Regions from separate parts of the Streptomyces sp. NPDC005794 genome, predicted to be linked through region 4. Evidence: riboswitches for the same ligand, from Rfam matches in the RefSeq annotation. Region 4 holds a riboswitch; each other region holds the start of a gene.

Region 1 (7,240 bases), on a different contig from region 4:
ACACTCGTATTTACAACGTTCTCACGTTCTTCTTCCTCGCAGATGCGATGCCGGATGTGCCGCGCGGGACGTTTCCCGGGCAGGTGCGCGCCGCAGCGGCTTTGCGCCAATTCCGGGGTCTCGCGGAGCCGTGCGCCCAGGTTCCCGGAGCCGACAGGCCATGCGGGGGCAACAGGCGCCGGAAGCCGGACCGCTGCCGACCGCAGGCTGATCGCCGCAGGTGGCACGGGTGCCGGGGCTCCGGCGACCTCCTGTGGTGGACGTGTGAGCATCTCGGCCATTCTTAAATCAGTTGCTTGACTGATGAGTTGGCAGCGGCTTGCCTGGACGCTCCGAGACCCCCTCGACCGAGGAGACGGTGAATGGAACGTACGGCGCGGGCCGAGCAGGTCAGCGAGACCAGGGAGCGGATCCTGCACGCCGCGGAGCGGCTGTTCGCCGAGCGCGGCGTCTACGCGGTGTCCAACCGCCGGGTCAGCGAGGCCGCGCAACAGGGCAACAACGCCGCCGTCGGCTATCACTTCGGGACGAAGGCCGACCTGGTGCGGGCGATCACCCGGAAGCACAGCCGGCAGATCGAGGAGGCCCGTGCCCGTCTGCTGGACCGCATCGAGGACCCCACGGACATAGGGGAGTGGGTGGCCTGCCTGGTGCGACCCACCACCGAGCACCTGGCCACGCTGGGCAGCCCCACCTGGTTCGCACGGTTCTGCGCCCAGGTCATGACCGACCCGGCGCTGCGGGACATCATGGCCGAGGAGTCGCTCGCCTGCCCGCCGACGCTGCAGACCCTCGAAGGGCTGAACCGGTGCCTGCCCGACCTGCCGGCCGACGTCCACGTCGAGCGGGCCGACATGTCGCGCAACCTGATCCTCCACACCTGCGCGGAGCGCGAACGTGCCCTCGCCGGGAACACCTCCACGCCCCGCGCGACCTGGCACGACACCGCCACCGGTCTGATCGACGCCGTCGTCGGGCTCTGGATGGCACCGGTCACACCCTGCCGCTGACGGCCCTCCGGACGCCCCACCCGCCACCCCCTCCACCTGCGCTCCGGCGCCCGCGTCCGGGCTGCCGGGGCCGAGAACAGAGGTACGCACCATGACCCCCTCCCGCGTACTCGTGGTCGGCGCGTCCGCCGCCGGGCTGACCACAGCGGAGGCACTGCGCCGCAAGGGCTACCAGGGCGAGCTGACGCTGCTGGGCGCCGAGCGGCACCCGCCGTACGACCGTCCGCCCCTGTCCAAGCACGTGCTGTCCGGCAGCAGAACCCCTGACACCGCTCATCTGCGGACGCCCGGAACGCTGGCGGCCCTGGACGCCGCATTCCTCCTCGGCGACCCGGCGGCCGGCCTCGATCCGGGCAGCCGTACGGTACGCACCGAGTCGGGCCGCGAACTGAGCGCCGACGCCGTCGTCGTCGCCACCGGACTGCGGCCCAGGACCCTGCCCGGGCAGCCGGACGCCGAAGGCGTCCACGTACTGCGGACGCTCGACGACGCTCTCGCCCTGAGGGAAGGGCTTCTGACGGCGCGGCGGCTCGTCGTGGTCGGGGAAGGTGTGCTGGGCTCCGAGATCGCCGCCACCGCACGTTCCATGGGGCTGGACGTCAACCTGGCAGGGCCTCGGCCGGCGCCCATGCTGGACCAGTTCGGTCCCGTGGTGTCGGACCTGCTCGCCGCACTGCACACCGGGCACGGGGTGACCCTGCGGCTGGGCCACGCGGTCACCGGGCTGACCGCCGCCCGGGGACGGGTGACCGGAGTGCGTCTGGACACGGAAGAGGTGCTCCCCGCCGATGTGGTCGTCGTCGCGATAGGGGGCGAGCCCGCCACGGGATGGCTGACGGGCAGTGGGCTGCGCATCGACAACGGCCTCGTCTGCGACTCCCGGTGCCGGGCGGCGGAGGGAATCTACGCCGTCGGGGACGTGGCGGCCTGGCACCACGAACTGTTCGACGTCCCCATGCGGCTGGAGAACCGCACGAACGCCACCGAGCAGGCGCTCGCCGTCGCGGACAACATCCTCGGCGCCGACCGGCCCTACACCCCCGTGCCCTATTTCTGGACCGACCAGTTCGACGCCCGGATCCAGGCCCACGGCCGGCTCGGCCCGGACGCCGGGGTGACCGTCGTGGACGGCCACCCCACGAGCGGACGTTTCGTCGTCCGCTACGAGCGCGACGGCATGGTCACCGGAGTCCTCGGCTGGAACATGCCCAAGCAGGCGCGGCTGCGCCGCCAGGAGATCGGCGGTCCGGTCCCGCCCCTCGAACCGTCCGCGCCATGACAGCGGCCGACGGCACGTCACCCCCACCGCACGACGAAGTGAGGAAGCGATGACCAGCACGACAGGCACGGAACAAGCACACACGGCCACGGCCCCGGAATGGCCCATGTCCCGCGCGACGGGCTGCCCGTTCGACCCGCCGCCCACCCTGAGGGCCGAGCAGGAACAGGGGTCGCTCGGGAAAGTCACCCTGTGGGACGGGACCACGCCCTGGCTGGTGACTCATTACGCCGATCAGCGCGCGATCCTCGCCGACCCGAGGATCAGCGCCGATGTCACCCGGCCCGGCTATCCCAGTTCGGCACCGGTGAAGGGGGCGAGCTTCAGCTTCATCCTGATGGACGACCCCGAACACGCCCGCCAGCGGCGGATGGTGACGGCACCCTTCACGATCAAGCGGGTCGAGGCGATGCGCCCCGCCGTCCAGAAGATCGTGGACGGCCTGATAGACGACATGCTGGCGGGGCCCCCGCAGGCCGACCTCGTCCAGGCATTCGCCCTTCCGGTTCCGTCGCTCGTCATCTGCGAACTGCTCGGAGTGCCGTACGCCGACCACGACTTCTTCCAGGAGAACAGCAAGACCCTCATCAGCCGCAGCGCGGCTCCAGAGGTACGGGCCGAGGCCCACGGCAATCTGATCGGATATCTGGACGAGCTGATGGGCCACAAGATCGCCCGGCCCGCGGACGACCTCCTGTCAGGACTCGGTACCCGGGTCGAGGGGGGCGAACTCTCCCGCCGCGAGGCGGCCGAGATGGGCGTCCTGCTGCTGCTCGCCGGACATGAGACCACCGCGAACATGATCGCTCTGGGTACCCTCGCCCTACTCGAACACCCCGGCCAGCTCGCCCTGCTGCGTGACACCGAGGACCCCAAGGTGGTCGCCGGTGCCGTCGAGGAGCTGCTGCGCTATCTCAACATCACCCACGGGGGCCGCCGTCGCGTGGCTCTGGAGGACATCGAGATGGGCGGCGAGGTCATCCGGGCGGGCGACGGGATCATCGTGCCCAACGACATCGGCAACCGTGACCCGGAGGTCTTCGCCGACCCCGACCGGCTCGATCTCCGGCGCGACGCCCGGCGCCATGTGGCCTTCGGTTTCGGAGTGCACCAGTGCCTCGGTCAGCCGTTGGCGCGCATGGAACTGCAGGTCGTCTACAGCACCCTCTACCGGCGCATCCCCACACTGCGCCTGGACGCCCCACTGGAGGAGCTGTCGTTCAAACACGACGGGGCCGTCTACGGCGTCTACGAACTGCCCGTGGCCTGGTGACCTCTCACCTCCCCACCTGTCTCACCACGGCACCGACGACGAAGGAGTCTTCATGAAAGTGATCCTCGACCAGGACAAGTGCGTGGCGTCCGGACAATGTGTGGTCGCCGCCGCCGACGTGTTCGACCAGGATGACGACGGCATCGCCGTACTGCTCGACCCCGAGCCGTCCTCGGACCGGGCCGACGACGTCCAGCAGGCCGCGGCCGTGTGCCCGGCACTCGCCATCATGATCCAGGACTGACGCGAGGCGGACGACCGGGATCCACGGAGGGACGGGCCCCTCGGCCCGCAGTGGCCCGCAGCAGACCCTTACGGGCTGCTGCGGGCCACTGCTCCGTCGTGGTGCGTCCTCCCTGTGTCGTGGTGCGTCCGGACGGCCGCTCAGCGGGGCTTCCAGCTGAGCTTCCCGCCCCCCACCCACCGGACGGCCGCCGGGTCGTCGAGGTCATGGACCGGAATCCCGGCGGCCGCGGCAGCGATCAGTACGTCCGTCATGGCGGTCGCGCTGCCGACCACCTCGCCGTCGATCTCCACGATGCGGAAGGGCGGGTCCCCGGGCTGAACGGGCAGGACGGTGATCCGTGGGGTCGAGGCGTACGGGCTGTCGGTCATGGCCGGATCGGTTCCACGCGGACGCTCTCGGCATGCCCGGCGCCTTCACCCATGAGCCGTATGCCCGATTTGATCTCATTTTTTAAATTAATCCCGTAATCCATAAAAGGCCATTTCGTGCGACCTGACCCCTTCGCTCGGGAGCAAATCGCCCGAATCGGACTCCGTGACCAGGGTCACCTCATGCGCCCCGGACGCGAGGGCTCGGCAGTCGGTTCCCTTCTGTGCCAACGGGAAGGGTGGGCGCGATGTGGGGTGGATTACATGAATTCCCGTGAATTGATCTTGCCAATGAATTGTGATCACCGCGCCAGGCTTGTTCCTTTCCCTATTTCTCGCCTACGGTCGCCATCACTCCGGACGGAACGCCGAATCCTGCCGCCGCCCGGTGACCCGACCACTTCTTCGTACGGCAGGAGCGGGGGACCCAAGTAAGCGCCGATCCGGTTTCCGGAGCGGCTCGGGGTGAAGTCGCATTCGCGTGCGGCCGGGCATCTCCAGCTCGAACCCGACAGCTCACTTCGCAGGCGACGGAGAGGAATTCAGCATGCCCGAAAATGGTAAGCACCGTCGTTTCAGGACCAGTTCGCTGACCCGCGGCATCATCGCCGTGAGCACGGGTGGAGCCGCCCTGGCCCTCCCCGTGATCGGTGCGACCGGCGCCTTCGCCGCCCCGGCCCAGCCGGTCGCCGTCGAAAAGGCGGCGACGTCGACTGCCGTATCCGGAAAGGGAATTACTGCGCAGAAGTCCGAGACCGCCACCTATTCCGTGGTCGTGGGCGACACCCTTGCCAAGATCGCCCGCGAGCATTCCGTGAGCGGCGGCTGGAAGGCCCTGTACGAGGACAATCAGAAGGTCGTCGGTGGAAACCCCGACCTGATTCACCCCGGTCTTCAGCTGACCCTCGACGCCAAGGCCGAGAACAAGTCGGCGGACAAGGCCGACAAGGCCGAATCCAAGGCCTCCGCCTCGTCCGACCGGGCCGAGGAGAGCGCTGACCGCGCCGACCGCTCGGAGCGTACGAGCACCCCCGCCGCCGAAGCCGTTCCCGCCGCCGAAGCCGTTCCCGCCGCCGAGCCGGCGACGTACACGAACGACCTCGACGGCTGGATCAAGGAGTCGCTGGCCATCATGGCCGAGCAGGGCATCCCCGGCAGCTACGACGGCATCCACCGCAACATCATCCGCGAGTCCGCCGGCGACCCGATGGCCATCAACAACTGGGACTCCAACGCCGCCGCGGGCATCCCGTCCAAGGGCCTGCTGCAGGTCATCGACCCGACGTTCCAGGCCTACCACGTGCCCGGTACGTCGACGGACAGCTACGACCCGGTCGCCAACATCACGGCGGCGTGCAACTACGCCGCGGACAAGTACGGCTCGATCGACAACGTCTTCGGGGCCTACTGAGTCCTCGCCGAGGCGGGACCGCCGGCGCACGGGCGTGTGACGGAGGGACAGGGCTGACGGGTGGTACGGGTTCGGCGGAACCCGTACCACCCGTCAGTCGTTCCCGAAGGGAGGCCGCGTCGTCGAGTCACGGAGGCCGGCGCACCGGCGACAGGCCGGTTCGAACCCGGGTGACTGGTCTCGTACAGGTTCGTCGTCCATACTGCCCGCCGTGGAGCAGCGCATAGATTCGAAGACCAAGCCCGAGTTCGCCGCGGGGACAGACCCGGCGTACATCCCCGGCCTGACGGCCCCTGCCCCCGCGCGGACGGAGGCGGAAGCGGAGAGGGCGGAGCCCGAAGGCGACCGGGATCCCGAGGGCGTGGACGTGCCCGCCGAGGGGGCGGCCGAGGAGGCCGTGGACGATTCCACGGCCGCCGACGACGCGGTCGCGGACGGCGGCGCGGCCCCCGACGACAGCGTGACACCGGATGCCGAGGCCGTGCGCGGGGGCGCCGACGACGGGGACGGCCCCGTCTTCGAGGTCAGCGACCGGCGCGGATCGATCAGGGCGGACGCCGAGGGCGTCCGCTTCCGGCTCGACGACCAGGAGGCGGAGTTCGACTGGTCCGAGATCGGCGCGGTCGAGGTCAGGACCGGCCGCTTCGGGCGCCGGTTCACCGTGACCGTCCACCTGTCGAGCCGTCGGTGGTTCAACGCCGAGGTCGAGGCGGGCGCCCGCAGCGACCTGAAGACGTGGACGGCGGAGCTCGACGAGGCGCTGGACGCCTACTTCGAGGAGGCCTGACCCGCACCACGGTCACGGCCGCGTACCGGGCTGCTCGCCGGCCCGGTACGCGGCACGCCCTGACGGTTTCAGGCCCCCGTTGCCGCGTCGAGCACCACGGAGCGGGTCAGATGGCGCGGCAGGTCGGGATCGAGGCCACGGGCCGCCGCACGGGCGATCGCCAGCCGCTGGACCCGGACCAGGTCGGCCAGCGGGTCCAGGCCGCTCTCCACCCAACGGGCTCCGGTCGCCAGCACCTGCTCCCGTAGTCCCTCCGGAGCGGTGCCGAACATCCAGGTCGCGGTACCGGCCGTGGCGATGCTGATGGGGCCGTGGCGGTATTCCATCGCCGGGTACGACTCGGTCCAGGACAGGGACGCCTCCTTCATCTTGAGCGCCGCCTCGTTGGCGAGCCCGACCGTCCAGCCGCGCCCCAGGAAGCTGAACTGGGAGCAGTCCAGGAGCCCTTCGGGCAGCGGCTCCGCCAGGGCGGTCTCGGCGTCGCGTACGACGTCTTCGGTGTGCATCCCGAGATGGGCGCGGAACAGGGTCAGCGCGGTGGTCGCGAACCTCGTCTGGACCACGGACCGTTCGTCGGCGAAGTCGAGAACGACCACGTCGTCGGCGGCGGCCGTCACGGGGGTGTGCGGGTCGGCGGTCACGGCGACGGTCCGGACGGCCCCCCGCAGCCGGGTCAGCAGACCGAGCACCTCGGTCGTGGTGCCCGAACGCGTCAGCGCGACGACCCGGTCGTACGCCCGCCCGAAGGGGAACTCCGAGGCCGCGTACGCGTCCGACTCGCCCTGTCCGGAGGCCTCACGGAGCGAGGCGTACGCCTGCGCCATGTAGTACGACGTCCCGCAGCCGACGACGGCGATGCGCTCAC
Region 2 (7,240 bases), on a different contig from region 4:
GGTACGGGGCGGGCGAGGTGCACCGGTCCCTGTCGAAGAGCGCGTTCACCCGGGCCGTCCAGCGACTGCTGCCGGAGGTGACGGAGGCCGATCTGCGGCCCTCCCCCGCCGGGGTCAGGGCCCAGGCGGTCCTCCGGGACGGCACGCTGGTGGACGACTTCCTGATCCGGGACGCCCCGCACACCGTGCACGTGCTGAACGCCCCGTCTCCCGCGGCGACCGCTTCCCTGCCCATCGGGAGGGAGGTGGCGCGACGGGCCCTGCTGCGGGCCGGGGCGACGGGCTGGACGCCTCCCGCCGTAGAATCGGGTCATTGTGTCTGAGCCTGTGAACCCCACCCCAGAGACTCCCGGCCCCGCCCCGGAAACACCCGGCCCCGCCCCGGAGACTCCCGGCCCCGCCCTGGAAACACCCGGCCTCGCGGACGCGGACGACGCGGCAGCGAGGCGCGCCGCCTCCTTCGAGCGCCAGCGCAGGCTGCGCCAGGAGCCCCGCTTCCCCGGAGGCCCGGCCGCCGATCCGGCGGGCTCGCACCACGAGCGCCGGATCCGCAGCTTCCAGCCCCGCCGCAGCCGGGTGACCACCGGCCAGGAGGACGCCCTCCAGCGGTTGTGGCCCACCTGGGGCCTGGACATCGACGGCCGCGGCGTCCTCGATCTCCGCACGCTCTTCGACGGCCTCCCGGTGATCCTGGAGATCGGCTTCGGCATGGGCGAGGCGACGGCGCAGATGGCGGCCGACGACCCGACCACCGGAATCCTGGCCGTCGATGTGCACACCCCCGGGCAGGGCAATCTGCTCGGTCTCGCGGAACGGGCGGGGGTGTCCAACGTCCGTGTCGCCAACGGTGACGCGATCATCCTGCTCCGCGAGATGCTGGAGCCGGCCGCCCTGGACGGGCTCCGGGTGTACTTCCCCGACCCCTGGCCCAAGAAGCGGCACCACAAGCGGCGGCTGATCCAGCCGGAGTTCCTCGACCTGGTGGCGCAGCGGCTGAAGCCGGGCGCTGTCGTCCACTGCGCGACGGACTGGGAGCCGTACGCGGAGCAGATGCTGGAAGTCCTCACGGCACACCCCCTGTTCGAGAACACCCAGGCGGACGGCGGCTACGCGCCCCGGCCGCCGTTCCGGCCACTGACCCGCTTCGAGGGCCAGGGCCTGGACAAGGGGCACGTCGTGCACGACGTGCTGTTCACCCGTCTCTGACCGGCCACGCCCCGCCACCCCGCCCGACGCGGCATGGCCAGGTGTCAGTCCCCCTCGTTAGGGTCGTCGGGTGTACCAGGGGTTCGTGCAGCACCAGCAGCCGGACGTCCCGGTTCTCGAGGAGCAGCGGCTCGACGAGTTCCTGGGCGCCGTCCCGGAGCGAGGCCAGTGGCGTTACCGGCCCCGCATCGTCGGCATGGTCTGGCGCAGCAAGGCGTTCCGCGCCGGAGCGGTGATCACGGTGCTCGCACTCTGCGGCCTGGTGATCCTGGCCCTGGTGCGCCGGCAGACGGGGCCTGAGGGCTTCCTGGTGGGGCTGGGCCTGGCCGTACTGCCCGTGCCGCTGCTGATGGCGGCGTTCCGCTGGCTCGACCGGGTCGAGCCGGGTCCGTGGCGGAATCTGCTGTTCGCCTTCTCCTGGGGCGCGTGCGCCGCCGCGCTCGTGGCGATCATCGCCAACTCCTTCGCGACCCGGTGGATAGCGACGGCCACCGCGGACCCGGCGAGCGCCGACACCCTCGGAGCCACGGTCGTCGCCCCGGTCGTCGAGGAGACAGCGAAGGCCGCCGCGGTCCTGTTGATCTTCCTCTTCCGCAGACGGCAGTTCGGCGGGATCGTCGACGGCATCGTGGTCGCCGGATTCACCGCGACCGGCTTCGCCTTCACCGAGAACATCCTCTATCTGGGCAATGCCTTCGGCGAGGACCAGCAGCAGGGGACCACGGGCTTCGTCTCCGTGACGGCGGGGACGTTCTTCGTCCGCGTGGTGATGTCGCCGTTCGCGCACCCCCTGTTCACGGTGCTCTCCGGCATCGGCTTCGGCATCGCGGCGCTCGGCGGCGCGCGCCACCGGGTGCGCCGGATCGTCCTGCCGCTGCTCGGGCTCGTCCTCGCCATGGGCATGCACGCCCTGTGGAACGGCTCGTCGTCCTTCGGACCGTACGGCTTCTACGCGGTGTACGGCGCGTTCATGGTGCCGGCCTTCGGCCTGGTGACCTGGCTGGCGATCTGGTCGCGCCAGCGGGAGCTGCGCACCCTCTCCACCGAGCTGCCGGTGTACGCGGCGGCCGGCTGGCTGGCTCCCGCCGAGCCCCTCGCGCTGGCCTCGATGCGGGCACGGGGCATGGCCCGCGACATGGCCAGGCACTGGAACAGCCACCCGGACCGCGCCCGGGGCAGGGCCGCGGCCCGCGCCGTCGCTGAGTACGAGTCGTTCGCGACGTCCCTGGCCATGCTGCGCCGGAGGGCCCGCCACGACGGCCCGGGAGCGGACTTCGCCGTCCGCGAGCAGGAGTTGCTGCATCACCTCTGGCACCGCCGGGACATCGCGGGCCCGGCCCTGACCTACGCGGCCCACGCGACGGGCCGGCTGCGCGCCCACCGGCCGCCCTCGCCGCCCCCGTTCCCCCGGCAGTTCCCTCACGGCGGGCCGCCTCAGCAGCACCTCCCCGCACCGCACCGGCACTACGGCGGCTACAACCCGTACCTGGAGAACGGCGGCAGGCACCGCGCACCGCCGGGTTAGGACGTCAGGCGGATGCCTCGGTCAGCTCCGCCACCTGCTGCCCGGTCAGCTTCAGGTCACCGACCGCCACCAGCGCCGGCAGCTGTTCGACGGTACGCGCGGAGGCGATCGGCGCGGTCACGGTCGGCCGGGCGGCCAGCCAGGCGAGGGCGACCGTGGCGATCTCGGCGTCGTGCTCCTGGGCGATCCTGTCGAGCGCGGCGAGCACCTTGCGGCCGCGCTCGGTCTCCAGGTGCTTGCCCGCGCCCTCGGCCCGTGCGCTCTCGACGGCCGCCCCCGGCCGGTACTTGCCGGTGAGGAAGCCCGAGGCGAGCGCGAAGTAGGGGACCGCTGCGAGACCGGCACCGGCCGCCGTGTCCTGGAGCGCGCCCTCGTAGGTGTCGCGCGAGACGAGGTTGTAGTGCGGCTGCAGGGCGACGTAGCGGGCCAGGCCCTCGCGCTCGGAGAAGTCCAGCGAGGCCTGGAGCCGCTCGGGGCTGATGTTGGAGGCGGCGATCTCCCGCACCGTGCCGGCCTTCACCAACTGGTCGAGGGCGGTGATGATCTCCTCGACCGGGACGTTCTCGTCGTCGAAGTGCGTGTAGTAGAGGTCGATGTGGTCGGTGCCGAGACGGCGCAGCGACGCCTCGGCCGCCTCCTTGACGGTGGTGGGCGAGAGCCCCTTGTACGCGGGGTGGGCGCCGACCTTGGTGGCGATGACGACATCGTCGCGGCGGGCACGGGCCTTCAGCCACTTGCCGATGAGGGTCTCCGACTCACCGCCCTCGTTGCCCGGGGCCCAGGCCGAATAGGAGTCGGCCGTGTCGATGAAGTTGCCGCCGGCCGCCACGTACGCGTCGAGGACGGCGAAGGTCCGGTCCTCGTCGGCCGTCCAGCCGAAGACGTTGCCGCCGAGAGCGAGGGGGAAGACCTGAAGGCTCGAAGAACCGAGTGGGCGCAGAGTTGTCATACCCAAGAACAACCGGTCGCCGCAGGCGACTATTCCGGTTCACGGGACGGCGGCCGGAAGGCGGCGGGTTCCCGGCCCCGGTCGGACCGGCGGCCCTGACGTCGGGGGGTCGTGCGTCAGGGCCGCCGGGGTTCCGAGGGGATCAGATCGTGAGGCCCTTGCCGCGCAGCCAGCTCATCGGGTCGATGCCCGAGCCGTCCGCGGTGTGGATCTCCAGGTGCAGGTGTGCGCCGGTCACATTGCCGGTCGCGCCGACGCGGCCGATGGTCTCGCCGGTGGTGACCTTCTGGCCGGCGGTCACGCCCATCGAGGACTGGTGGCAGTACCAGACCTCGGTGCCGTCGTCGAGCTCCAGGACCGTGCGGTAGCCGTACGAACCGGAGTAGCCGGCCGACTTCACCGTGCCGCTGTGGACGGCCTTGACCGGGGTACCGGTCGGGGCCGCGAAGTCCAGCCCGGTGTGGTGGCCGGAGGACCACATCGAACCGGCCTGACCGAAGGTCGAGCTGATGTAGTACGAGGAGGTCGGGACGGCGTAGCTGGCGGCGAGCTTGGCGAGGCGCTCGGCCTCCGCCTTCTTCTTCGCCGCTTCCTCCGCCGCCTTCTTCTTCGCGGCGACCTCGGCCTCGGCGTCGCTCTGCTGCTTCGCGGCCTGGGCCGCGGCCGCCTCGAGCGCCGCCTGCTCCTCCGCGGCCTTCGCCTCGGCGTCGGCTCCGGCCTGCTGCTGCTCGGCCTGCTGGAGGATGCGGGCGCGCAGCGCCTCGCCGGCGTCGGTGGTGCCCTGCTCGGCCTCGGTGGCGGTGATGCCCGCAGTGGTGAGCGGGGAGGACGCGGCGACCGTCTCGTGGTCCGAGTCGGAGTCGCCGGACATGAACGCACCCACGCCGGGAAGGGACTTGGCGTCGGGGAGATTGTCCGCGATGGAATCGGGAAGAGAGATGGAGACCGGCGGCTTGCTCTGAGCGGTGGCCATGCCACCCGCTCCGACGGCCGCGATGACCCCGACGCCGAGGACGGTGGAGCTACGGGCGAGGCCGCGCTGCTTGGCTACGCGATGCCGGCCGCGTACGGGACGGATGGACTCCTCGGTGGGGTTCCATTCCTCCCACGTCCTGTCCTCATCACCGAGGCTTCCGGTCCTGAAGGATGACGGTGCCTCGGGGGCAGGCTGGTTGGACGCCACGTGGGCGCACTCCTTTCCTTCCTTCTCGCCTACCGGGTTAGCTGACGGGTTCGGAGCAGGAAGGTCTCCTACGGGCCCCTTCGTCTCTCACGAGACGCAGGTGTCCGATTCACCCCATGTAGGTGGTTCCCCGGTTCCCTTGCGGAATTCGGCGCTGCGCACGGTGCCGCCTCTTGCGACGACAGGTACAACCGCGCTGCGTTATCGAACGTTAATAGACACCCGGGTCCGATTCCAAGCTGTTCCCACAGTTCATTCGCCGCTGCGGCCTGGACTTTCGGGTGTCAATCGGGCGCAAACGGGCGACTTGAGTACCCCTCACCCATGCGGCAGTTTCTGACGGTGCGTCAAATGTTATGCGGAGCGGGGTCTTTCGACTACCGACGGTCGCGACCGGTCATTCACTGTCCCGCCGCACGATCTTCACCGTCGTCCGCCGCTCCTGCTGCCCCCGCGCGGGACGCCCGACCGCGAGGAGCGCCAGGTCGTCCGTCGACCGGCCGCCGGTGTGCAGCCGTACGTCGTCGGTGAGCGCGGACAGCAGTTCCTCGGGCCCCGGGAAGAGCCGGCCGCGCAGCCGGTCCGCCGGATCGTAGAAGGCACCCTTCGCGTCCCGCGCCTCGGAAAGCCCGTCGGTGAACGCCAGGAACATCGCACCGGCCGGCAGCGACCACTCGTCCGACCGGTCCGGCCACACGTCCAGCCCCATCCCGAGCGGCAGCGCGGGCACGGTCGGCGACACTACGTCCAGCGCCCCGTCCGCATGCAGCACGAGCGGCTCGGGATGACCGCGGTTGACGACCCGCATCGTGTCGGATCCGGCCGGGATCTCCGCGAGGACAGCGGTGACGAACCCCTCCATGGAGTCGAGCCCGCCCCGCCGCGAGTTCTCACGGGCCAGCGCCCGTTCCAGCCGCTGGACCACCCCCTCCAGCGACAGCTCCTGTTCCGCGGCCTCCCGGAACGCCCCGATCACGACGGCCACCGCCGCCACGGCGTCCAGCCCCTTGCCCCGTACGTCACCGAGGACCAGGCGCACCCCGTACGGAGTGTTCGCGACGGCGTACAGGTCGCCGCCGACGAACTCGTCCGCCTGCGCCGCCTCGTACCGCGCGGCGACCAGCAGCCCGCCGATCCGGTCCTCGGGCGTCGGGAGCACCGCGCGCATCGCCGTCTCCGCGATGACCCTGGCAGAGGCCAGTTGCTCGTTCCCGCGACGTACGACGCGGTTGATGACGAGGGAGAGCACGGCGACGGTGACCAGGGTCAGCAGGTCGGTGACCGGCACGACGTCGGTGAGCAGGCCGTCCCAGACGCGGATGGCGAGCACGACGAGGATCGAGATGACCGCGACCCGCACCGTGCCGGCCAGCGAGAAGAACGGGGCGGCGATCAGCGGGGCGGCCGCGAAGAGCGGGACGGCGGTGACCGCCGACGGCGTCACGAGATCGAGGATCACTCCGGCGCAGATCATCAGGGCGGGCAGCACGCGCACGAACTGACGGGCACGGGCGTTCCCGGCAGCCCTCCCTCGCCGTCCGTCCCGCTTCCCCACCTGTGCACTCCTGCCCGGTCCACCCACGGCTGCGGACGGTACCGCGCCCCACCCAGGCTGGCCGGAGCCGCGCCGAGCGGCGACTCGTCATCGGCCAAAGGGAGGAGTGCGCCGGAGCCCCGGCCGCAAAGGGTCAGTCGAAGAGCCGGTGCTGCGCGTAGATCGTCAGTGCATCCCGTACGAAGACGGCTGTTCCGTCTCCCCGCCGATCGTAGTTCCTTCCGAAGCGCGGATCGGCGACGTACATCTCGCCGGTGCCGGTCACATACGAACGGGTGACCTCCATGGTCGCCGAGAGCCACGCGCAGTGCCGTCGCGCGATGTCCCGCACCTTCGCCGCCGGCGCCGAAGCCGGCCGCCCTCGCCTCCCCGTAGTCCCGTGCGGCTCGGCGCGAGAAGACCGGATGACGGCATACGACAGAGGCCCGGATCCTCGAAAGGATCCGGGCCTCTGTCTTTTAGTAGCGGGGACAGGATTTGAACCTGCGACCTCTGGGTTATGAGCCCAGCGAGCTACCGAGCTGCTCCACCCCGCGCCGTTGTGATTGCAACTCTACGCCATCCGGGAGGGTGCTCCGACCACATGGGGCGGCCGCACCCCACCACCCCTCGCCACCGGGGGACCTCCCGGCCCGACGCAATGCGCCAACAGAGCCTGTACACCGCGTAGTTGCCAAGAACAGTGGCGCCCCCAAGGGTGTTTCCGCACCCCTCGATCCTGCGTATCGCCGGTGCGGAGGGCCAAGGGGCGCGGCAGCCGGCTCAGGAGAACGCCTCAGCCCACCGCAGGGACGGCGCTCCGCGATTGCGCCGTATCCGGAG
Region 3 (7,240 bases), on a different contig from region 4:
CGCGGCGCGCTCCGCGTGCGTCGAGGCGAGCAGCCGCTCGGTGATCTCCCGTACCTGCTCGACGGAGACCCGGGAGTGGTGGATCGCCTCGGAGTCGTACTCCTTCAGCCCGAGCGCCATCGCGGCGACGGTGGTGACCGTCCCGGCCAGGCCGACGAGCGTCGCCGCCGAGGAGATCGGCACGGTTTCCCCGGCCAGGTCCAGAGCGGCACCGATGTCCGCGCGGATCGCGGCGATCCGGTCGGGCGTGGGCGGATCCACGACGACCCCGTCCAGGACGAGGTGACGCTCGGTCATGCGTACGCAGCCGATGTCCACGGACCGTGCGGCAAGGACGCGGTCGTCACCGACGACGAACTCGGTCGAGCCGCCGCCGATGTCCACGACCAGGTACGGCTTCTCCAGGTGGTCGCTGCCCACCAGTTCCTTGGTGGCACCGTCGAAGGAGAGCTGCGCCTCCTGGTCCCCGGTGACGACCTCGGGCTCGACGCCCAGGATGTCCAGGACGCCACGGACGAACGTGTCGCTGTTCTCCGCGTCGCGGGAGGCGGACGTGGCGACGAACCGGATCCGTTCGGCGCCGAGCTCTTTGATCACGGCCGCGTACTCACGGCAGGCGTCGAAGGTGCGCTCCAGCGCCTCGGGGGCCAGCCGGCCGGTCCGGTCGACGCCCTGGCCGAGACGGACGATCTTCATCCGGCGGTCGAGCTCGGCGAAGTCCCCGGTGGCGGGGTCCACGTCCGCGACGAGCAGGCGGATGGAGTTGGTACCGCAGTCGATGGCGGCAACGCGGGTCATGGGGCTCCTGTGGTTGTACGTGTACCTCGCGGGGGACAGGACGCGTCGGGTCAGGCGTCGTCGGACCCGCACGGGGTGACGCACGGTCCCTTGGCCCACCACTGCGGCAGCATCGCGATCGCCTCGTCGCCCAGCGGGTTCACACCGGGCCCCGCCACCAGCGAGTGGCCGACCAGGACGTGCAGGCACTTCACCCGGTCCGGCATGCCACCCGCGCTCGGGAAGCCCTCCAGGACCTCGATGGCGTCGCGCCGCGCGAGGTAGTCCTCGTGCGCGGCGCGGTAGGCCGCGGCCAGCTCGGGGTCCGTGGCGAGCCGCTCGGTCATCTCCTTCATGACCCCGTTGGCCTCCAGCGTGCCGATCGCGGACGCGGCACGCGGGCAGGTCAGGTAGTACGTCGTCGGGAACGGCGTGCCGTCCTCCAGACGGGGCTGTGTCTCGACCACGTCCGGGTTGCCGCACGGGCAGCGGTGCGCGATGGCGCGCAGCCCACGCGGCGGCCGGCCGAGCTGGAGCTCGAACGCGGCGATGTCCACGTCGGTGGGCGTGGTGGATTCGGTCTGCGGAGGGGGCGTGTCCATGCCTGCCTTGAAGGTCACTTGAATGTCATCGGTCGGACTGTGTGAATCGTTGTGGGGAGAGGGCCCGGTACGTCGACGGGGCCGGTCCGGGCGGGGTCACTCCCGGTCCGCGCTGTCGACGCCGTCCCAGAGGTTCGAGTGCCACGGCCTCCCCGACGCCCCCGGCTCACCCTTCCGCACCTCGGCCGCGTCCGGGTCGACCACCGTATAACCGGTCTCGCCGGGCAGCACGTAGTGGAGGTGCTGGCGTGCGAGACGGCGGATGTACGCGTCGTCCTTGAGCCGCGCCTTCTCGTCGCGCAGCTCCTCCGTCCGCCGGCGGGCCTCCTGCGAGAGCCTCTCCTGCTCCGCGATCTGGTCGCGTTGGGAGACGTACTGCCGCATGGGATACGCGAGGGCGACCACCATGGAGCAGACGATCAGCGCGAGGAACGCGGCCCGGCCGGTGAGCCGGGAAGGGCGGTCCTGCCGTCGGTTCTGGGACCGGTAGACGCGGGCCGCCGTCTGCTCGCCGAGCAGCCGCAGCCTGGTCGCGGTGGAGAACCGGTCGCGGTCCTTCCCGGCCATGTCTCACGCCTCCCCGTTACGCACGTCCGTCCCCGCACACGGTACGGGACCGGATGCGGGGACGGACGGAGGCTGGTGCTCCGGACTCGGGCTGTCAGCCCTCGAAGCGGAACCGCGGGAACGCCGAACGTCCGGCGTACACCGCGGCGTCGTCGAGGATCTCCTCGATGCGCAGCAGCTGGTTGTACTTGGCGACGCGGTCCGAGCGGGCCGGGGCGCCGGTCTTGATCTGGCCACAGTTCACGGCGACGGCGAGGTCGGCGATGGTGACGTCCTCGGTCTCACCGGAACGGTGGGACATCATGCACTTGAAGCCGTTGCGCTGGGCCAGCTCCACGGCGTCCAGGGTCTCGGTCAGCGAACCGATCTGGTTGACCTTGACGAGCAGGGCGTTGGCCGAGCCCTCCTCGATGCCACGGGCGAGGCGCTCGGGGTTGGTGACGAACAGGTCGTCACCGACGATCTGCACCTTGGAGCCGAGCTTGTCGGTGATGACCTTCCAGCCCGCCCAGTCGTCCTCGTACAGCGGGTCCTCGATGGAGACCAGCGGATACGCGGAGACGAGCTCCTCGTAGTACTCGGTCATCTCGGCGGCCGAGCGGGACTTGCCCTCGAACTCGTAGACGCCGTCCTTGTAGAACTCGGACGCGGCGACGTCGAGCGCGAGCGCGATGTCACGGCCCGGGACGTAACCGGCCTCCTTGACGGCCTCGAGGATGAGGTCGAGGGCGGCGCGGTTGGACTCGAGGTTGGGGGCGAAGCCGCCCTCGTCACCGAGACCCGTGGACAGGCCCTTGGTCTTCAGGACCTTCTTCAGCGTGTGGTAGATCTCCGCACCCCAGCGAAGGGCCTCGGAGAAGGACTCGGCGCCGATCGGCGCGATCATGAACTCCTGGATGTCCACGTTGGAGTCGGCGTGCGAGCCGCCGTTCAGGATGTTCATCATCGGAACGGGCAGCAGGTGCGCGTTCGGGCCGCCGAGGTAGCGGAACAGCGGGAGGTCGGAGGCCTCGGAGGCGGCGTGCGCCACGGCCAGCGAGACACCGAGGATGGCGTTGGCGCCGAGCGAGCCCTTGTTCTCGGTCGCGTCCAGGTCGAACATCGCCTGGTCGATGAGGCGCTGCTCGGTGGCGTCGTACCCGACGAGCTCCGGGCCGATCTGCTCGATCACGGCGAGGACGGCCTTCTCGACGCCCTTGCCCTGGTAACGGTTGGGGTCGCCGTCGCGGAGCTCGATGGCCTCGAACGCTCCGGTGGAGGCTCCGGACGGAACAGCAGCACGACCCGTGCTGCCGTCGTCGAGGCCGACCTCGACCTCGACCGTGGGGTTCCCCCGGGAGTCGAGGATTTCCCTGGCTACGACGACGTCGATGGACGGCACGAGGCATCTCCTTCTGGGATCTGACACTGGTTGTGCAGGGTCACTGTGGCCTTGCGCCACGAGCCTAACCGGCTCGGCCCGCTCCGTCGGCCGTCCGCCCGTCCCCTGGGACGAAAAAGGACCCGAGGACCTGCATTCCGGGCAAAGCTCCAGAATTCTACTGGCAGGTAACCACAAGGATCGAACGCTCCCGCTCACGGCGGGCCCGCGACCGGGCCCCACCCGTGGGCGGCCGGCACGGCCCCGGCCCGGCACGCGGGGGGTCAGCGTGCCGGGCCGGGCATCCGGGGCAGGAGGGGGCCCCGGACCGATGGTGGCTACTTCAGGTGGAGCTGCTGACCCGGGAAGATCAGGTCGGCGTCGTCGACGATGTCGTCGTTCAGCTCGAAGAGCTTCTCCCAGCCGCCCTTGACCTTCTTCGCGTCGGCGATCTTGCTGAGGGTGTCGCCGGCCTTCACCTTGTACTCGCCGTCACCCTTCTCGACCTTCTCGCCGGTCGGGGTGGTGACGGTCGCGGCGGGGGCCTCACGCTTCTCGCTGCGCGTGGCGGGCTGCTCGGCCTCGCGCTCCGGCGCGGCCTGCGGGGCCGTGTCGCCGTTCTTCTCGGAGCCGGTGTCGACACCCGGGTCCACACCGTCGTTCGTCAGGCCGCCGGCACCGGCACACGCCCAGGCGCCCGGGCCCTGCAGGTCGAGGAGCTTCTCGGCGGCGGCTATCTGCTGGTCCTTGGTGGCCAGGTCGGCGCGGGCGGCGTACTGGGTGCCGCCGGCCGCTGCCCAGCTGGACTGCGAGAACTGCAGGCCGCCGTAGTAGCCGTTGCCGGTGTTGATGGACCAGTTGCCACCGGACTCGCACTGGGCGACGGCGTCCCAGGTGTCGACGGAGGCGGCAGAGGCGCCGGTCGCACCCATGAGCGGTACGGCGACGGCGGCACCGGTGACACCGGCCAGGGTCGCGATGCGGACGGCCTTGGACGGGCGACGGTGCTTGCCCTTGCTGGAAAGCAGCATGGTTCTCCTCACCGACGCCTACGAGGTGAGCTGTCGGGTTCGGGCCTGTGAGTTGCCCGGCCGCCCGCTCCCGCGGACGACTTCACCCCTAGCCGTACCCCCATCCGTCTCCCGACGGCCGGGTCCGGCACTTACCTGGGTCCCCCGCTCCTGCCTACGGCGCTTTACGCGTCGGTCCCCTTCGGCCGACGGCAGGATTCGGCGTGACGGTCGAAGGTGCCCGCGGTGCGAGCGGCTCCGACCGTAAACACACCCAACCCTCACATTCAAAGATGGACATAACACCCAATCAGCGCGTACCGGCCTGACTGAGTGAGGTGTTTCCGCAGGTCGGAGCCAATATGGACGGATCGGACGGACGGGGCGCGCCAGTTGAAGCAAAGAGACCCATGTCTCACTTACGCATAAGTGGACATAGGCCTCTGAACTGCCCCTGCTTTCGGGGCGTTTTCGCGCTTTTGATCAGTTGGCGGCCGTGGTCTCCGCCTGGTCGCCCCGCGCGTCCGCCCCGACGAGGTCGAGGTCCAGGTTCTGGCCGGGAAGGATCAGGTCCGGGTCGGAGCCCAGTTCGGCCTTGTTGGCCTCGTAGAGCGCGGACCAGCCGCCGGAGAGCTCCTGCGAGTCGGCGATCGACCAGAGGTTGTCGCCCTCACGGACGACGTACGTCCCCTCCGCGCCCTCACGCGCCCCGGAGTCGCCGCGCGACGCGTGCCGGCCGGAGTCCCGCCCGTCGTCCGCACCGGTCCCGGCACTCGCCTCGGGGGCCGGGGTGCCGCGGTGCTTTCCGCCCTTCTCCCCGTCACCCTTCGAGGCGCCGGGCGCCCCAGAGGCCTCGGGCGACGGAGTGGCGGACGGCGAAGCGCCGGCCTCCTCGCCCTGGTCCGCCGTGTCCTCGGGCGCACTCTCGTCCACGCCGTCCTTGACGTCGGAGTCCTCGGAGCCGTTCGCCTCGTCGTCCGTGTCCGCCGTCCCGTCCGCCGGGTCCGGCGTTTCGGACGAGGGGGTCCCGGACGGGGTCGCGGTGTCCGAGGGCTCGGCGGCCGGCTCGTCGCCCGGGTCGACGCCGGGCAGCCCCTCGTCCAGGGCGAGCCCGGAAATCACCGAGCAACTGGCCCACGCCTGGGGACCCTTGTCGGCCAGCACCTTCTCCGCGACGGCTATCTGCTGCGAGCGGCTCGCGAGGTCGGCGCGGGGCGCGTAGTCCGTGCCGTCGTAGGCCGACCAGTCGTCCTGCGAGAACTGCAGGCCGCCGTAGTAGCCGTTGCCGAGGTCGGCGCTCCACATGCCACCGCTCTCGCACTCGGCGACCCGGTCCCAGGTCGACGCGTCTGCGGCTTGTGCGCTGCCCGCGCCGAGGAGCGGGATGGCGATGGCCGATCCCGTGACGCCTGCGGCGACGACGATGGCGGGTGCCTGGCGAGGGCGACGGTGTCTGCCGGTCGCGGAGCCCATGGGATTGCCTTCCGTGTGACTGACATGTGTGACGGGTGAGTCGAACGGTGAACCTAGCCGTACTCGAACGTGTGTCACAAGTCGATGCAGCGGAGATCACGCGAAAGTCACGGAGTTGACAGGCTGTCACTTTCTACGGCCGGATGCCCGGGATCGAACTCGACCGGAAGTGTGCGCAGTCCACGCATGATGAGCCCGCCGCGCCATCGCAAATCGGCAGGTTCCGCAGCGAGCCGCAGGTCGGGGAGGCGTCGCAGCAGGGTCGCCAGCGCCACCCGGCCCTCCAGTCGGGCCAGTGGCGCCCCCAGGCAGTAGTGGATGCCGTGCCCGTATCCGAGGTGCTGATTGTCACTCCGTGCGAGATCCAGGGCGTCCGCATCCTGGAATCGTTCCGGGTCCCGGTCGGCGGCCGCCAGCACCACGAGAACGGGCTCCCCCGCCGCGATGTCCTGTCCTCCCAGCGTCACGGGTCCGGTGGCGTAGCGCCATGTGGCGAGCTCCACCGGCCCGTCGTAGCGCAGCAGCTCCTCGAGGCCCGTGTCGAGCAGTTCCGTCTCGCCCGCGGCCAGCGAGCGCTCCAGGCGTTCGCGCTGGGACGGGTTGCGCAGCAGCGCGTAGGTGCCGTTACCGATGAGGTTCACGGTTGTCTCGAAACCGGCGAACAGGAGGATGAAGGCCATGGCCGCGGCCTCGTTCTCGCTGAGGTGCTCGCCGTGGTCGCTCGCCCGGATCAGCCCGGAGATCAGGTCGTCGCCGGGATTCTCCCTTTTGCGGTGGATGAGTTCGGCGAGGTAGCCGCGCATCTTCTTGACCGACCTGGCCACCCCGCCCCGTGGTCCGCCGCCGTGGCGGATCATCATGCCCGCCCAGTCGCGGAAGTCGTCCTGGTCCTCGCGCGGCACCCCCAGCAGGTCGCAGATCGCGTAGATGGGGAGCGGGAAGGCGAAGTCATGGATGAGGTCCGCGTTCCCCTTCTCGATGAAGTCGTCGATGAGGCGGTCCGTCAGTTCCTGCACGCGCGGCGCGAACTCGGCTACCCGGCGCGGGGTGAACGCCTTGGACACGAGCCGGCGCAGCCGGGTGTGGTCCGGGGGGTCGATGTTCAGCAGGTGCGTCATCAGCTCCGCCTTGCGCTCCCCCGGGATGCCCGTCTTGCCCTTGGCGTTCGCGGACCCCGCGTGGTGGGCCGGGTTCTTGGAGAGCCGGGTGTCGGCGAGGGCCTGTTTGGCATCGGCGTACCGGGTCACCAGCCAGGCCTCGACACCGCTGGGCAGCGCCGTGCGGTGCACGGGGCTGTGCTCGCGGAGCCAGGCGTAGGCCGGATACGGGTCGGTGGCGAACTCCCAGGTGAAGAGTTCGGGCGCTGCGTCGGGCGCGGAGGCCGTCTCGGGGCTGTCGTTCACTCCTCGACGCTATCCGGAGCGGTACTCACGCCGTCCGGAGCGGTCCCG
Region 4 (7,240 bases):
CGACACCACCTCGGCGTGGTCGTCGACCAGCCGGGACACCCGCAGCAGGAGCTCTTCGAGCGCCGCGGTGTCGGCCGGCGCGGCCCCGCGCCAGCCGAACAGTACCGGAGCCGCCCTGATGGAGCGGATCAGCTCGGCGGCGTCGCGGTCGGTGGCGGGCACGAGGCGGTGGGCCGTGTCGCCCAGCAGCTCGGAGGGCGCGCCGGCCAGACCGAAGGAGAGAACGGCACCGGCGGCCGCGTCGATGGACGCCCTGACCACGGTATCGACGCCCCTGGGGGCCATGGCCTGGACGACGGGCCGGAGTTCGGCGGGCGTACCGAGCAGATCGGTCAGTTCGTCGTACGAACGGCGTAGGGCGTTCTCGTTGGCGAGATCGAGCCGGACACCGCCGAGGTCGGCACGATGCCGGAGATGGGGTGCGGTGGTCTTGAGCGCCACCGGGTAGCCGAGCTTCGCGGCGGCCGCGACGGCGGCATCCGGATCCGGGGCGGGAAGCGCAGGCCGTACGGAGACTCCGTAGCGGGCGAGCAGTTCCCGGGCCTCGTCGTGGGTGAGCGGGCGGCCACGCGGGTCGGGGCTCGGGCCGAGCAGCGTCTCGATCAGCCCGGCGGTCCCGTGCTCGTCGATGGTGTCGTCCAGGAATCCGGGCACCTTGCCGGGGACGGCCGCCTGGCGCCGCCACTGGGCGTACTTCACGGCCTCGGCGAGCGCGCGCACGGCTCGCTCGGCGGCAGGGTAGGCAGGGATCCGCCCGGCGGTGGGCGCGGGGCGAGCGGTGCCGTCCGGCCCCCTTCCGGAGGTCGCCGCGTCGGGCGGGGACGGGGCGGGCGGGGGCGCGGCGGGCGGCCGGGGCTGCGGCTCCGCGGCAGCCGCCTGGGCGGCAGGCCGGGGCGCGGGCGGAGCCGCCGTGCTCGTGGCTGCGGCCAGGGCCTGCGCCAGGCCGCCCATCTCCACGTGCACCACCGCCACCGGCTTGGCAGGGCCGGTGGCCGCCGCCGCGCGCAGCGCGGCGGCCAGGACCTCGCCGTCGCCGGTCTCCGCCTCGCCGTTCTCCCCCACCCAGGGGATCGCGGTCACGATCACGGCGTCGCACGTCCGGTCGGCGAGCGCCTCGGCCAGTGCGTGCCGGAAGTCCTGCGGGCTCGCCTCCGTGGTGAGGTCGCGGGGCGGGCGCGGACGCAGCCCTTCCGCCAGGCAGGCGTCATAGGTGAGGAGGCCGAGCGACTCGGAGTTGCCCAGGATCGCCACCCGGGGGCCGTCCGGCAGGGGCTGACCGGCGAGGAGCAGGCCGACGTCGACCATCTCCGTCACGGTGTCGACGCGGATCACGCCCGCCTGGCGCATCAGCGCGGAGACCGTCGCGTCCGGGATCCGGCTGACCGGCACGGCGTGGCCCGGTGGATTGGTTCCGCTGTGCCGGGCGCCCTTCACCACGACCACGGGCTTCACCGCGGCCGTCCGGCGGGCGAGCCGGGTGAACTTGCGCGGGTTGCCGAGTGATTCGAGGTACAGCAGGGCGACGTCGGTGTCCTGGTCCTCGAACCAGTACTGCAGGAAGTCGTTGCCGGAGACGTCGGCCCGGTTACCCGCGGAGATGAAGGCCGAGAGCCCGGCGCCCCTGCGGTGGAGGCCGGACAGGAGGGCGATCCCGATGGCGCCGGACTGGGTGAAGAGTCCGATGCGTCCGGCCTGCGGCGACTCGGGGGCGAGGGAGGCGTTGAGGCGGACGGTGTCGGAGGTGTTGATGATGCCGAAGGCGTTCGGGCCGATGATCCGCATGCCGTACGAGCGTGCCTGCCGGACCAGTTCTCGCTGCCGTTCCCGGCCTTCCGCGCCGCGTTCGGCGTATCCGGCGGAGAGGACGACGAGGCCCTGGACGCCGTGTTCACCGCAGTCGGCGACGACCTCCGGCACTCGTTCCGCGGGGACGGCGACGACAGCGAGGTCGACCTGTTCGCCGATCTCGCTCACGGCGCGGTGCGCGGGCACCCCGTCGACCGTGCCCGGCCCTGGGGCGAAGGACGTGTTCACCGCGTACGTACGTCCGGTGAAGCCCGAGCCGAGGAGATTGCGCAGCACCGTCCGGCCCACGCCGCCGGGCTCGCGGCCGACCCCGATGACGGCGACGGACCCGGGGGCCAGCAGGCGCTGGACGGAGCGCGCTTCGGCCCGCTGCTCACGTCCGCGCTGGACGGCGAGTGACTCGGCCGTGGGTTCCAGGTCGAGGGTGAGGTGGACGGAGCCGTCCTCGAAGCTGCGCTGCTGGGTGAAGCCGGCGTCCCGGAACACCTTGATCATCTTGTTGTTGGCGGGCAGCACCTCGGCGGCGAAGCGGCGGATGCCCCGCTCCCTGGCCACCGCCGCGATGTGCTCGAGAAGGGCCGACGCCACACCGCGGCCCTGGTGGGCGTCCTGGACGAGGAAGGCGACCTCGGCCTCGTCGGCGGGGGCCGAGGCCGGCCTGCCCTGCTCGTCGATCCGGTCGAAGCGGACGGTGGCGATGAACTCGCCGCCGATCGTGACGGCCAGTCCCACCCGGTCGACGTAGTCGTGATGGGTGAAGCGGTGCACGTCCCGGGCGGAGAGACGCGGATACGGGGCGAAGAAGCGGTAGTACTTCGATTCGTCGGACACCTGCTCGTAGAAGCTGACCAGTCGTTCGGCATCGTCCGTGGTGATGGGCCTGATGCGCGCGGTGCCACCGTCACGGAGCACCACGTCCGCCTCCCAGTGGTCGGGGTACGCGTGATGCGGACTCTGCTCCGGAGTGGGCTCCATGGGCAAAGCCTACGGCTTGGGCTTTTCGTGTGGATCAGGCCGGATCAGGGAGCGGGGTCCGGTGCGTGCGGTCGCGAGGTGGAGGAGGGAGGCAACGCGGAGCGTCGGTGACGGACCACGACGTGGATGGGGTCCCCCTGGCCCTTGAGGCCTTGAGAGGGTACGCACCAGGCGCGCGAGCCCGGCCTTGTCCATAGGAACGCACCGGTCGCGGCGGGATGGTCGCGCAGGCACGCTGAGGGGACCGGCGGGCGTGAACAGCCCGGTGGCGATGCCTGGCACAGCAGTGCGCACTGCATGAGAGACTGGTCTAGACAACCCATTGTTACGTGAAGGGCAGAACCATGGCTGAGCGCCGCGTCAACGTCGGTTGGGCCGAGGGCCTGCACGCCCGCCCCGCTTCCATCTTCGTCCGTGCCGCCACGGCTTCCGGCGTCCCCGTGACGATCGCCAAGACGGACGGCAACCCGGTGAACGCGGCCTCCATGCTCGCGGTGCTCGGCCTGGGCGCGCAGGGCGGCGAGGAGATCGTGCTCGCGTCCGAGGCGGACAACGCCGAAGCCGCCCTGGACCGTCTGGCGAAGCTGGTCGCCGAGGGGCTCGAGGAGCTTCCGGAGACCGTCTGATTCCGCCGCTTCGAACCGGAATCATTTCTGCGGAAAAGCCGCGGCATCCCCACCTGGAGCCGCGGCTTTTTCTGTTTCCTGCACCGGGTCCTGACAGGACTCCGAATACCCGAATCAGGGCAGCAAAAAGAAAGCCCTTCGATAATTACCCTCTTTGTATACGGCGCAATTGTTAATGGCGGACTCCCGCGGTGTTTACGGGGTGTTGCGAAGTCCTCACCCCGGACGTTCCCACCGCGCGCCCCGGCAGGTCCGTGCGCCGCAGCCGGTGGGCCGCGGTGGCCCGCTCGGCGTGCTGGGTGGCGAGCGCCCTGGCCCGCTCCGTGTCACGGCGTGCCACAGCGTCGACGAGGGCGCCGTGCTCGGCCCAGGAGTCCGCGGGGCGGGCCGGCTGCTCGACGGCGTACATCCAGGCGATCTTGTGCCGGAGCTGGGTGAGCAGTGCGATCAGCGCGGGGCTGCCCGAGGCCTGCGCCAGCGTCTCGTGGAACCAGCCGCCCAGGGAGCGCAGATCCTCCCCCTCACCCCTGCGCACCCGCTCCTGCCCCAGCCTGACCAGGCCGCGGAGCACCTTGAGGTGCGCCTCGGTGCGGCGCTGCGCCGCACGGGCGGCTCCGAGGGGCTCCAGGAGCATCCGGATCTCGAGGAGGTCGGCGGCCTCCTGCTCCGTGGGTTCGGCGACACAGGCGCCGGCATGCCGGCGGGTGACGACGAACCCCTCGGACTCCAGGGTGCGCAGCGCCTCGCGTACGGGGACGCGGGAGACGCCGTAGCGACGCGCGAGCACCTCCTCGGTGAGGCGGCTGCCGCGCTCGAAGACACCGGAGACGATGTCGTCACGGATTGCCGTGCATACCGAATACGCGGGAATGCGCATGTCCGAACCTCCGCCTTAATCTCCGCGGAACGCGGCCGATCGACGCCTGTTCGGTGACTCTATTGCAACCGGCCGGAATTTCCGATGGCGGGGTGGAATCCATGGATATCTTTTGGCCAGGGAGCACTTCCGCGAGGCTTCTGCGGGCCCCTCCCCGGGGCACCGCGAAGGCCCCGGCGGATGCCGGGGCCTTCGTCCGAGAGATGTCGTGCGGCGTGGGTCAGACCTGGACGCCGTGGGCGCGGAGGTAGGCGACGGGGTCCATGTCCGAGCCGTACTCGGGGGTGGTCCGGGCCTCGAAGTGCAGGTGCGGCCCGGTGGAGTTGCCGGTCGAGCCGGAGATGCCTATCTGCTCGCCCGAGCCGACGCTCTGACCGACGGAGACACCGATCGAGGAGAGGTGGCCGTACTGGGTGTACGTACCGTCGTTCATGCGGAGCACGATGTTGTTGCCGTACGCGCCGCCCCAGCCCGCCTCCACGACCGTGCCGGCGCCGACGGCGACGACCGGGGTGCCGGACGCCGCCTGGAAGTCCACGCCGGAGTGGCTGCCGGAGGACCAGAGCGCGCCACCCGACTGGTAGCCGGTGGTCACGTGCGAGCCGGCGACCGGGAGGTGGAAGGAGTTCAACCGGGCGCGCTCGGCGGCGCGCGCGGCCCGCGCTTCGGCCTCACGTGCCTCCTTGGCGCGGGCTTCGGCCTTGCGCTCGGCCTCAGCCTTCGCCTTCGCTTCCGCCTCGGCCTCGGCCTTGGCCTTGGCGGCGACATCGGCCTGGTGCTGCTGGGCCTTCGCCTGGGCGTCGATCTGCGCGGCGAGGGTGGTGTCGAGGGCGACGGCCTGGGTCAGACCGGTGGCGGTGACGGCCTCGGAGTCCGCGGCGAGGGCAGGGGAGGCCGTGGTGCCGATGACGCCGGCGGTGGCCAGGGCCGCGATGCCGGCGACCTCGGCGCTCTTGCGCGTCAGGCGGCTCGGGGCACGGTGCTTCCCGGTGGCACGGATGAACGCCATGGAGGGGCTGGTCCTTTCCTTCCTTCTCGCCTACCGGGTTAGCTGACGGGTTCGGAGCAGGAAGGTCTCCTACGGGCCCCTGAGCCTCCGACGAGGTACAGGGATCCGATTCACCCCAGGGACTTATTGGGTCCCCGGCTCCCCAGGCTCGCGCCTGACGGGGACTCGGCGATGGCTGTCCGGCGCCGCGGACGCGGCATTCGTCTGGCGGACAGCCGAGCCGACGCTAGAGCGGGCCGCTTTTCCCCACCAAACGGGAAGGGGCTTTTGTCGCACATCCCACAGGATGAATGACAACTTTCCTCGCGATACGGACACATGACAGAACCCCGGCGAGCGTGCACTCGCCGGGGTCCGCCATGTCCCGTTCTGTCAGCCGGTGACGACCGACACCTCGCCGATACCGAGCGCCCTCACGGGCTCGGCGATCTGCGCGGCGTCCCCGACCAGGACGGTGACCAGCCGGTCGACCGGGAACGCGCTGACCACGGCGGCGGTCGCCTCGACCGTGCCGGTCGCGGCCAGGCGTGCGTACAGCTCGGCCTGGTAGTCGTCCGGAAGGTGCTGCTCCACCTGGTCGGCCAGGGTGCCCGCGACGGAGGCCGCCGTCTCGTACTTCAACGGGGCCACGCCCACGAGGTTCTGCACGGCGGTCTCGCGCTCGGCATCGGTGAGCCCTTCGGCCGCCAGGGTGCGCAGGACCTTCCACAGGTCGTCGAGCGCGGGACCGGTGGACTCCGTGTCGACGGAACCGCTGATGGCGAGCATCGCGGCGCCGGTCGCCCCGGAGGACGAGCCGGGCGCCGTCGAACGCAGCACCTGCCCGAAGGCCCGGACGCCGTACGTGTAGCCCTTCTCCTCGCGCAGCACCCGGTCCAGCCGGGAGGTGAGCGTGCCTCCCAGGCAGTACGTGCCGAGGACCTGGGCGGGCCATACGCTGTCGTGCCGATCGGCGCCGATCCGGCCGATCAGCAGCTGGGTCTGCACGGCTCCGGGGCGGTCCACGATGACCACACGGCCGGTGTCGTCCGCGGTGATCGGGGGCACCGGCCGGGCCTGGCCGGCGTTGCCCGACCAGTCCCCGACGGTTTCGGAGAGCAGTGCGTCCAGGTCCACCTCGGTGAGGTCGCCGACGACGACCGCCGTCGCGGTGGACGGGCGCACATGGGCGTCGTAGAAGGCGCGCACGGCGGCGGCGTCGATGCGCCGGACCGTCTCCTCGGTGCCCTGGCGCGGACGCGACATCCGTGCCGTGGCGGGGAAGAGCTCCTTGGAGAGCTGCTTGGCGGCCCGGCGGGCCGGGTTGGCCTGCTCGTGCGGGATCTCGTCGAGGCGGTTGCCCACCAGGCGCTCGACCTCGCTCTCCGCGAAGGCCGGGGCCCGCAGGGCCTCGGCGACCAGGCCGAGGGCCTTGGTCAGCCGTGAGACCGGGACCTCCAGGGAGACCCGGACACCCGGGTGGTCCGCGTGGGCGTCCAGCGTGGCGCCGCACCGCTCCAGCTCGGCGGCGAACTCCTCCGCCGAGCGCTTGTCCGTGCCCTCGGACAGTGCGCGCGCCATGATCGTGGCCACACCGTCCAGGCCCTCGGGCTCGGCGTCCAGCGGGGCGTCGAGGAAGATCTCCACCGCGACGACCTGCTGGCCGGGGCGGTGGCAGCGCAGCACGGTCAGCCCGTTGGGCAGGGCGCCACGCTCGGGCGCGGGAAAGGCCCAGGGCCTGGCCTCGCCGGCGGTCGGCTGCGGGTGGTACTCCATCGCTACTCCAGTCACGGCGGCGTCGGTCACTTGTCCGCCCCCTCGTGCGCGTCGGTGCCGTCCGTCTCGTCGGCCGGTTCGACCGGCTCGTAGACCAGGACCGCACGGTTGTCGGGGCGCAGATGCGCCCGGGCGGCGGCCTTGACCTCGTCGGCCGTCACGTCGAGCACCCGGCCCACCGCGGTCAGGGCG

The links. A riboswitch is a leader RNA that binds a small molecule or an ion and turns the genes downstream of it on or off. The one in region 4 is predicted to bind cyclic di-AMP.
Region 1: linked by a shared signal. The riboswitch ahead of ACFYQ5_RS11835 (transglycosylase SLT domain-containing protein) and the one ahead of ACFYQ5_RS29725 (M23 family metallopeptidase) in region 4 are both predicted to bind cyclic di-AMP.
Region 2: linked by a shared signal. The riboswitch ahead of ACFYQ5_RS29245 (M23 family metallopeptidase) and the one ahead of ACFYQ5_RS29725 (M23 family metallopeptidase) in region 4 are both predicted to bind cyclic di-AMP.
Region 3: linked by a shared signal. The riboswitch ahead of ACFYQ5_RS23990 (transglycosylase family protein) and the one ahead of ACFYQ5_RS29725 (M23 family metallopeptidase) in region 4 are both predicted to bind cyclic di-AMP.

The regions. Positions count from the first base shown of each region.
Region 1 is NZ_JBIAIN010000006.1:130,765-138,004, forward strand. It holds gene ACFYQ5_RS11810 (TetR/AcrR family transcriptional regulator) at 363-1,010, shown strand; gene ACFYQ5_RS11815 (NAD(P)/FAD-dependent oxidoreductase) at 1,102-2,289, shown strand; gene ACFYQ5_RS11820 (cytochrome P450) at 2,339-3,562, shown strand; gene ACFYQ5_RS11825 (ferredoxin) at 3,615-3,806, shown strand; gene ACFYQ5_RS11830 (hypothetical protein) at 3,947-4,177, opposite strand; cyclic di-AMP (ydaO/yuaA leader) riboswitch at 4,534-4,720, shown strand; gene ACFYQ5_RS11835 (transglycosylase SLT domain-containing protein) at 4,725-5,588, shown strand; gene ACFYQ5_RS11840 (hypothetical protein) at 5,800-6,375, shown strand; gene ACFYQ5_RS11845 (SIS domain-containing protein) at 6,444-7,240, opposite strand, start outside.
Region 2 is NZ_JBIAIN010000021.1:138,692-145,931, reverse strand. It holds gene lhgO (L-2-hydroxyglutarate oxidase) at 1-323, shown strand, start outside; gene trmB (tRNA (guanosine(46)-N7)-methyltransferase TrmB) at 316-1,206, shown strand; gene ACFYQ5_RS29255 (PrsW family intramembrane metalloprotease) at 1,277-2,731, shown strand; gene ACFYQ5_RS29250 (aldo/keto reductase) at 2,736-3,680, opposite strand; gene ACFYQ5_RS29245 (M23 family metallopeptidase) at 3,823-4,863, opposite strand; cyclic di-AMP (ydaO/yuaA leader) riboswitch at 4,875-5,027, opposite strand; gene ACFYQ5_RS29240 (PP2C family protein-serine/threonine phosphatase) at 5,261-6,418, opposite strand; gene ACFYQ5_RS29235 (TipAS antibiotic-recognition domain-containing protein) at 6,552-6,749, opposite strand; tRNA gene ACFYQ5_RS29230 (tRNA-Met) at 6,881-6,954, opposite strand.
Region 3 is NZ_JBIAIN010000015.1:103,077-110,316, reverse strand. It holds gene ACFYQ5_RS24010 (exopolyphosphatase) at 1-798, opposite strand, end outside; gene ACFYQ5_RS24005 (DUF501 domain-containing protein) at 849-1,379, opposite strand; gene ACFYQ5_RS24000 (septum formation initiator family protein) at 1,476-1,946, opposite strand; gene eno (phosphopyruvate hydratase) at 2,041-3,327, opposite strand; gene ACFYQ5_RS23990 (transglycosylase family protein) at 3,645-4,337, opposite strand; cyclic di-AMP (ydaO/yuaA leader) riboswitch at 4,338-4,509, opposite strand; gene ACFYQ5_RS23985 (transglycosylase family protein) at 4,800-5,789, opposite strand; gene ACFYQ5_RS23980 (cytochrome P450) at 5,897-7,192, opposite strand; gene ACFYQ5_RS23975 (nucleoside triphosphate pyrophosphohydrolase) at 7,189-7,240, opposite strand, start outside.
Region 4 is NZ_JBIAIN010000022.1:100,747-107,986, reverse strand. It holds gene ACFYQ5_RS29740 (GNAT family N-acetyltransferase) at 1-2,781, opposite strand, end outside; gene ACFYQ5_RS29735 (HPr family phosphocarrier protein) at 3,126-3,407, shown strand; gene ACFYQ5_RS29730 (GntR family transcriptional regulator) at 3,580-4,284, opposite strand; gene ACFYQ5_RS29725 (M23 family metallopeptidase) at 4,505-5,293, opposite strand; cyclic di-AMP (ydaO/yuaA leader) riboswitch at 5,306-5,474, opposite strand; gene ACFYQ5_RS29720 (M16 family metallopeptidase) at 5,666-7,048, opposite strand; gene ACFYQ5_RS29715 (M16 family metallopeptidase) at 7,075-7,240, opposite strand, start outside.